DNA from 2 places in the Eubacterium sp. AM05-23 genome. Region 1 is predicted to be linked to the other one. Evidence: predicted binding sites of a transcription regulator. Region 1 holds the regulator's gene; the other holds the start of a gene.

Region 1 (3,917 bases):
CTGAAGTCAAAGACATGCTTGAGGCCAAGCTCTTCGAAGTATTCCACATCCTTATCGGAAAGGTGGGCCAGCTCCTCGCTGCGGATCACCTTGCGCCATTTTGTCTTGCGTCCGTCCAGACCGGTATAGCCGCCGATGTCGCGGATATTGATGGAATTTTCCAGCTGGATCAGCCGTTTGCCCAGGTTGGACTCGTCGCAGAAAATCAGGTGGTCTTCGTCCTTGAAATCAGTTTCCAAAGGATTTTTCTCTGGAAGCGGAAGGCTGTCGCTCTGGTTGAAATCTTCTGCCTGAAGCTTTTTCTGGCGTTTTTTATGAATCAGATATGGGACTGCGGCAGCCGCGGCAATAAGCGCCCCAATGCCTACAAATTTTTTCATATGTTCACTCCTTTGACTCTTTATACTTTATTATATAGAATATATTGTAACATAAAGACTTAAATTTGTCCCGGTGACAATTTGTTTTTTCATCATATTTTATAAAAAGGAGCGTTTTAATGGAAAATGTTGGAATTTATGTGCATGTTCCCTTCTGCCAGCAGAAGTGCCGCTACTGTGATTTTCCCTCATGGGCGGGGCTTAGCGAGGCGGATGCCCGGCGTTATTTTGAGGCGGTCTGCCTTGAGATAAGGGCCTTCGCGGATGAGCAGGGCAGGCTGTCCGCGCGCACGGTTTATTTTGGGGGAGGCACGCCCTCTTACGTGTCGGCTGATCATATCGGCCAGGTTATGGACTGTATCCAGGAGTGCTTTGAGCTGCCAGGGGAGGGTGTGGAAGCCACCATTGAGGCCAATCCCGGAACCCTGACCGGCGAAAAATGCCGGGCTTACCGCAGCATGGGCCTCAACCGCGTGAGCCTGGGTCTCCAGACCACGAGCGATGAAGAGCTTAAAGCCCTGGGGCGTATCCACACCTACGCGGATTTTGAGTCGTCGCTGGAGCTGCTGGGAAGCGCGGGGTTTGAGAATATCTCGGCGGATTTAATGTTTGGCCTGCCGGGACAGACCCTGGAGGATGTGCGCCGGGACCTTGCGAGACTGACGGCCCTTGAGCCCGTTAAGCATATCTCTTGCTACAGCCTGAAAATCGAGGAGGGAACTGCCTTTGCCACCCTGCTCCGCCAGGGAAAACTGGCGCTGCCAGACGAGGCGCTGGAACGCCAGATGCAGCACGCTGTCATCGACGGCCTGGCAGAGAAGGGCTTTGAGCAGTATGAGATATCGAACTTTGCAAGGAAAGGCTGGGAAAGCCGCCACAACAGCCTGTACTGGGTGATGAAGCCCTATGTGGGCTTTGGACTGGGGGCAGCCTCCTATTATAAGGAAGAGCGCCGCACCAACGTGATGGCAATGGGGGACTACTGTACTCTGGCTGAACAGGGGAAAGCCCCAGTGCTCGAGGCGCACACACTGGATGTGCAGGAGAAAAAGGGTGATTTTATGTTTCTGGGTCTGCGGCGCATGTGCGGCGTAAACGACGCGGATTACCGAAGGCTGTTTGGCAGCAGCTTTTTTGAAGATTTTGAGGAAATTGGAAACCTTGTGGCGGCGGGGCTTCTCACGCGTGAGGGGCCGGTGATCCGCCTTACCCCAAAGGGCCAGGATCTGGCGAATCAGGTGTTTGTGGCGTTTGTATAAGTGAGATGAGTGTAGCGGAGGACCGCCGTTGGATTTTGCGGGATCGCCGCGAGCAAGGCACTGTTACCTCATGACTTCGATGGTTCTGCGAAATAAAGCATCTTGGCGCGCGGCAAAATGGAAAAATCCTTTAACGGTTTTCGCTGCACGCCCTCTCTTTTTCAGCTTTTCACTTGGATAATATACCAAAAGGTTTCCTTGCTTAAATAATGTTTAAATCTTAAAAACTTGACATTTATCTTATAGAAATCTATTGACAAAGTAAGAACCCGGTGGTATATTATAGTCAAGATATTAGCACTCACAAGTAACGAGTGCTAATAAAGAGGTGAACAAAATGGACTTGAAAGAGAGAAAGAAGAAGATATTGGAGGTAATCATTAAGGATTACATCAATACCGCCGAACCGGTAGGGTCCCGGACTTTGTCAAAGCGTTATAATCTTGGCATCAGCCCTGCGACCATCCGGAACGAAATGGCTGATCTCGAAGACCTGGGCTTTTTAATGCAGCCGCACACCTCATCTGGAAGAATTCCGACTCAGCTGGCATATCGCTATTATGTCGATGAGATCATGCAAATTCAAAAATTAGCTAAGGTTGTGAGAAATGACATCCATAATGGGTATCTTAAAATAACAAGGGAGTTGGATAACACCATGAACCACACGGCGAAGGTGCTGTCACAGCTGACCAATTACACCTCTGTGGTGCTGTCGCCGCGGGTTTCCTGCTTTAACTGCAAGCACGTACAGATTGTTCCTTTGATCAAGGAACGGGTTTTACTCATTGTGGTCACCTATGAAGGGATGGCAAAGAACATTGAAATGACCCTTTCACAGGAAATTGACACCACTTTGGCCCTGAAACTGAGTAATGTCTTAAACAGCTTCCTTAAAAATATTTCCTTCCAGGAAATTAATATGGAGCTGGTGGATCAGATTCAGGAATTGTCCCCGGATGAAAGCAGTTTACTCCGGGAAATTCTTCCGGTATTAAGGGATACTTTGATGGAAGAGGCTTCAGACATCCACTCCATGGGTCTGACGAATCTTTTCAACTATCCCGAATTCAGTGATGTGGAAAAAATCCGTCACCTGGTCAATGTGATCGAGGAAAAACCGCTGCTGGCGGGGATCCTGTCAAATGATGACGCCAGTCAGGTGATTAACATCAGCATCGGGGATGAAAATGATAATGAGAATCTGAAGGAATTCAGTATTATTACGACAACCTACGAGCTGGAAGGAAAGACCGTAGGCGCTTTTGGGGTCATAGGACCGACGAGGATGAATTATGACAATGTCTCCTCGGTTCTTGATTATATAAGAAATGAACTGAACACAAACTTAACAAAATTATTAATGAAATAGGTGGTTAAATGGCTAAGGAAGAAAAGATGGAACAAAACGTAGACGAAACCATTAAGGAAGAAGCTACGGAGGAACAGGCAGCAGAGGAACAGAAAACAGAAGAACAGGAAACTGTAGAGGATGTTGAAAAATCGGTAAATGAAGCGGCCAAGGCAGAGGAAGCGGCTATGGAGCGTCTTATGCGCCTTCAGGCGGATTTTGAAAACTATAAAAAAAGAACGCAGAAGGAAAAGACTGACATTTACCAGTTTGCTCTTGAGGGCTTTGTCACAAAGCTTTTACCAGTGCTTGACAACCTGGACCGCGCCGAAGCGGCGGCGGATGATGACAATGCGGACAAATACCGCGAAGGCGTCCAGATGGTTTTCAAGCAGCTGATCGGTGTTCTGAACGAGGAGGGCCTGCAGGAAATTGACTGTGTGGGTACAGCCTTTGATCCGAACTTCCACCACGGCGTTGCCGTTGGAGCAGATCCTGAAAAAGACGACCAGGTTGTTCTGGAGGTTTTCCAGAAGGGTTACACTTTTAAGGATAAGGTCATACGGCCAGCGATGGTTAAGGTTAACCAGAAGTAAAAAAGCAATTGACAATGGGGAATTGAGAATGGAGAATTAAAAGAACAAATTTGCTAAAGCAAATTTGAGAAAGCGGTCAACGGCCGCATAAAGATCAAAATGCGTAGCGTTTTGTACCGGAATTTTCCATTTTCCATTCTCAATTCTCCATTAAACAACAAGCTGCTTTTTTGAAGAATGATAAAAATTAGAAATTTATACTAAAAACTTAGGAGGACATATATTATGGGTAAAGAAAAAATTATTGGTATTGACTTAGGTACTACAAACTCTTGCGTTGCTGTTTTGGAAGGCGGCGAACCGGTTGTTATCCCAAATGCAGAAGGGAACC
Region 2 (3,917 bases), 200 kb from region 1:
CAGCTCTTGTCGCGTTCAATGCGTCTTCGATGCGGTATTTGCGTTCTTTCAATTCAACTTCGGTAGCGGCACCAACCTGGATAACTGCTACGCCGCCAGCCAGTTTAGCCAGACGTTCCTGTAATTTTTCTTTGTCATAATCCGATGTGGTTTCAGGAATCTGAGCCTTGATCTGAGCGACTCTTTCTTCAACGATCGCACGGTCTCCCTGTCCATCAACGATGATGGTGTTGTCCTTGTCAACCTTAACCTGACGCGCGCGTCCTAACATAGACATATCGGCGTTTTTCAGTTCCAGACCAACTTCTTCAGAGATTACCTGACCACCTGTTAAAGCAGCGATATCCTGTAACATGGCTTTTCTTCTGTCACCGAAGCCAGGAGCTTTAACAGCGACACAGTTGAAGGTTCCTCTTAATTTGTTCAGTACTAAGGTTGTTAAAGCTTCGCCTTCAACATCTTCAGCAATGATTAAGAGCTTAGCGCCCTGCTGTACAATCTGTTCCAGCACTGGAAGTAATTCCTGGATATTTGTGATTTTCTTGTCTGTGATTAAGATATATGGGTTGTCTAATTCTGCAACCATTTTTTCAGTATCGGTTACCATGTAACCAGATAAATATCCTCTGTCAAACTGCATACCTTCGGTAAATTCCAGTTCTGTACCCATGCCCTTGCCTTCTTCAACAGTGATAACACCGTCGTCGCCGACTTTAGTCATGGCTTCTGCAATTAAATCACCAATTTCGGTATCAGCGGCGGAAATGGAAGCTACCTGAGCTTTTGCTTCTCTGGTTTCTACTGGTTTGCTGTTAGCTTTCAGTTCGTCAACAACAACTTCCACAGCCTTTTCGATCCCTTTTTTCAGAACCATCGGATTCGCACCGGCTACAACGTTTCTGTTACCTTCTCTTACAATAGCCTGAGCTAATAAGGTAGCGGTAGTAGTACCATCACCAGCTACATCGTTTGTTTTGGTAGCAACTTCTTTGACCAGCTGAGCGCCCATGTTTTCAAAAGCGTCTTCCAGTTCAATTTCTTTAGCAATGGTAACACCATCGTTTGTAATGGTTGGAGCACCGTAGCTCTTTGCTAAGATAACGTTTCTTCCTTTTGGTCCTAAGGTTACTTTGACAGCGTCTGCCAATTTATCTACGCCAGCAATCAGTGATTCTCTGGCGTCTGCACTGAATTTAATATCTTTTGCCATTTTAATCTTCCTCCTGAAAATTTATAATCTATTAAATGTGGTTTTCTGAATTATTCAACAATTGCTAAGATGTCAGACTGTTTCAAAATCAAGAATTCTTCTTCGCCAACTTTTACTTCGGAGCCAGCGTATTTAGAATAGATAACTTCATCGCCTTCCTTTACATCCAGCGGCACTTTTTTACCATCAACAATTTCGCCGGAGCCAACAGCGACAACGGTTCCCTGCTGTGGTTTTTCCTGTGCAGAACCCGGTAATACGATACCGCTAGAAGTCGTTACTTCTTCTTCTTTAACTTTGATTACAACCTTGTCTCCCAATGGTTTTAAACTCATTTTTGATTCCTCCATTTTTAATGATTTATGATTTTTATTATTTTCTTCTTGTTAGCACTCATTACCTCCGAGTGCTAACATTATATTAAACCATTCTCTCAAAATTTGCAAGACCTTTTTAATAAATTTAATGACTTTTTTCAGGATTTCAGGATTGCTTAATATTTTTTGTGAAAGCTCTCCGGTTATGCGCCTTTCAGGCTTCGTTATTTTTTATATTACCTGTTTCTGCAAGCGGTATTTTCTTATTTTTACCCAACAAGCAAATTTAGCTGCATACGCCGCTTTTTTTCACAATCCGCCTTTTGTCTTTAATAACTGCTTAAGTTTTTCAGCAAGCATTTTGCCACGGCCTGTCCAGACATGGGATTCTGCCCTGTTATCAAATGCCCATCCTGTACTGCAAAAGAACTAAAAGCGCGTTTTTTCACAAATTTCGCTCCCCGCTTCCTGGCTTCTTTCTCAGTACCAAAGGGCACTAAGCGGTTTTTTCCGCTTAGAATTTCTTCTGTTTCTGTAAAGCCTGTGAGTGTTTTACAAGATATAAGATAGCTTCCATCTGATGTTTTTATATTCAAAAGCCCTGCTAATCCGTGGCAGACCGATGTCACATAACCTCCCTGCTCATAAATCTCTCGGCTGATTGCCTGCAAATCTTTATTGTCCGGAAAATCCCAGACCACGCCGTGGCCGCCTGTATAATAGATTGCCAAATAATCGGAAGCATTGATATCCGATGGTTTAAGGGAGTCTGCCAATGCTCTGTTCTGGAAATCCTCTGAGTTATAAAAAGCAAACACGCTCTCATTGACATAAGCGTTTTTCAGACTGCGAGGGTCGATTGGCACATAGCCGCCCCTCGGGCTGACATAATCAATTTCATAACCAGCCTGTATCAATTCTTTCACAAACTCAGTCGCTTCTGACAGCCAGAGACCTGTCGCCTCATTTTTCGTTCCATATTTCGCAGTATTGGTCAAAACCACTAATATTTTTTTCATTTTTATCTCCATTTCATATCAAAAGTTCTAATTGATCACTATAACTTATATACCGTTTCAGATAAAATCTAACCATTAATCCATCCGCCTGCAGACCACCCGATCACTTTTCAGATTGCGCCTGCCATAAATATGAAAAAGCAGCTCTCGCTCAATACCGATTGAAAGCTTCTGGTCACTGGCATCATAACCATCAATGCTGGTGCAGCTTGACAAACTGACTCATAGATAAAAACAAAATTTTTAATGAAGTCTCTTTATTTTAGTAATATTTTCTTTTTTACGCAAAACAGACAAATTATTTTACACCTTTCTTCAAAACATGGCTTATCCGGAATACATAAACTGTATATTTTTTTGTCACTGACAATTACCTTTACGCTTTTTATTCTTTTTACGCCTGGCAACGCTTTAAAACAGACCAAACACGCCAAATTTTCATATTATTTTTGGCATATTCCTTGCTTTATATAAACTTAAAGTAAATGGCGCCATACAAAATTATTGAGGAGAATATCGATGAAAGTATACGAAAAATATATTTCTAAGGCAGATATTGAAAAAATACACGCACATACGCTCACTATTTTAAAAAAGGTAGGCGTAAAATTTGAACACGAAGAGGCTTTATCTGTTTTTAAAGCGCATGGAGCAAGAATTGAAGGCGATAAGGTTTATATCGAAGAAAAAATGCTTGAGGAAGCTTTAGAAACCGTGCCAAAGAAGTTTACAATCTATTCGTCAAAGGGCAACGTTCACATCGGCGGCCACAGTTATGTAAAGCTTCCGGTGTCCGGTTCTGCTTATTTACAGGATGGCAGCCGAATAAGAGCTTTTACAAACAAAGATATTATTGACTGGGTTAAGCTTTCGGATACCAGTCCTGTTCTAGATTGTGTGATGACGAATCCCTGTTTTACCTCCAAAAAATTCACACAAAATGAGACTGAGCTTGGGTTTTTGGCTTTACTTTTAAAATATGCCAATAAGCCAGTCCCTTTTGCAAACCCAAATACCGCGACGGCTGCAAAAGGCCGGCTCCGCGAGGCCTACAGAAGAGGAATCCGCCTTGTTCAGGATTATGAAGGTATTTACGACAAGGTTGTCGGCTCACACGGTTTTAACCCTATTACACCTCTGTGCTATGACCATGATCCGCTTGAAAGGATGTTTGCAGTCTGTGAGGAAAGACAGGGCGTTTGGTTTGCCACCTGCGCGATGCCTGTGCTCACCGCCCCATTTTCTGTCATCAGTCTGCTGACCGTGGCCAATGCCGAGCTTCTCGCTGGTATTGTTTTATCTCAATTAATTCAGCCTGGCACACCCATTATATATGCCAATGTTTCAGGTTCAACGGATTTGCGTTCTGTA

What was found. The regulator HrcA, encoded in region 1, represses chaperone genes, less so after heat shock. The targets are predictions, from matches to a motif close to TGTTAGCACTCNNNNNNNNNGAGTGCTAACA.
Region 2: groES (co-chaperone GroES) is a predicted target of HrcA. The motif match lies at 1,595-1,625, and genes of this name have one in related genera.

What each region holds. Positions count from the first base shown of each region.
Region 1 covers NZ_QUDF01000002.1:246,494-250,410, forward strand. The annotation lists gene DW091_RS03440 (tyrosine-protein phosphatase) at 1-380, opposite strand, end outside; gene hemW (radical SAM family heme chaperone HemW) at 500-1,639, shown strand; gene hrcA (heat-inducible transcriptional repressor HrcA) at 1,977-3,011, shown strand; gene grpE (nucleotide exchange factor GrpE) at 3,020-3,586, shown strand; gene dnaK (molecular chaperone DnaK) at 3,812-3,917, shown strand, end outside.
Region 2 covers NZ_QUDF01000002.1:42,827-46,743, reverse strand. The annotation lists gene groL (chaperonin GroEL) at 1-1,210, opposite strand, end outside; gene groES (co-chaperone GroES) at 1,261-1,545, opposite strand; gene DW091_RS02495 (type 1 glutamine amidotransferase domain-containing protein) at 1,857-2,546, opposite strand; gene DW091_RS19995 (hypothetical protein) at 2,622-2,762, opposite strand; gene DW091_RS02490 (trimethylamine methyltransferase family protein) at 3,066-3,917, shown strand, end outside.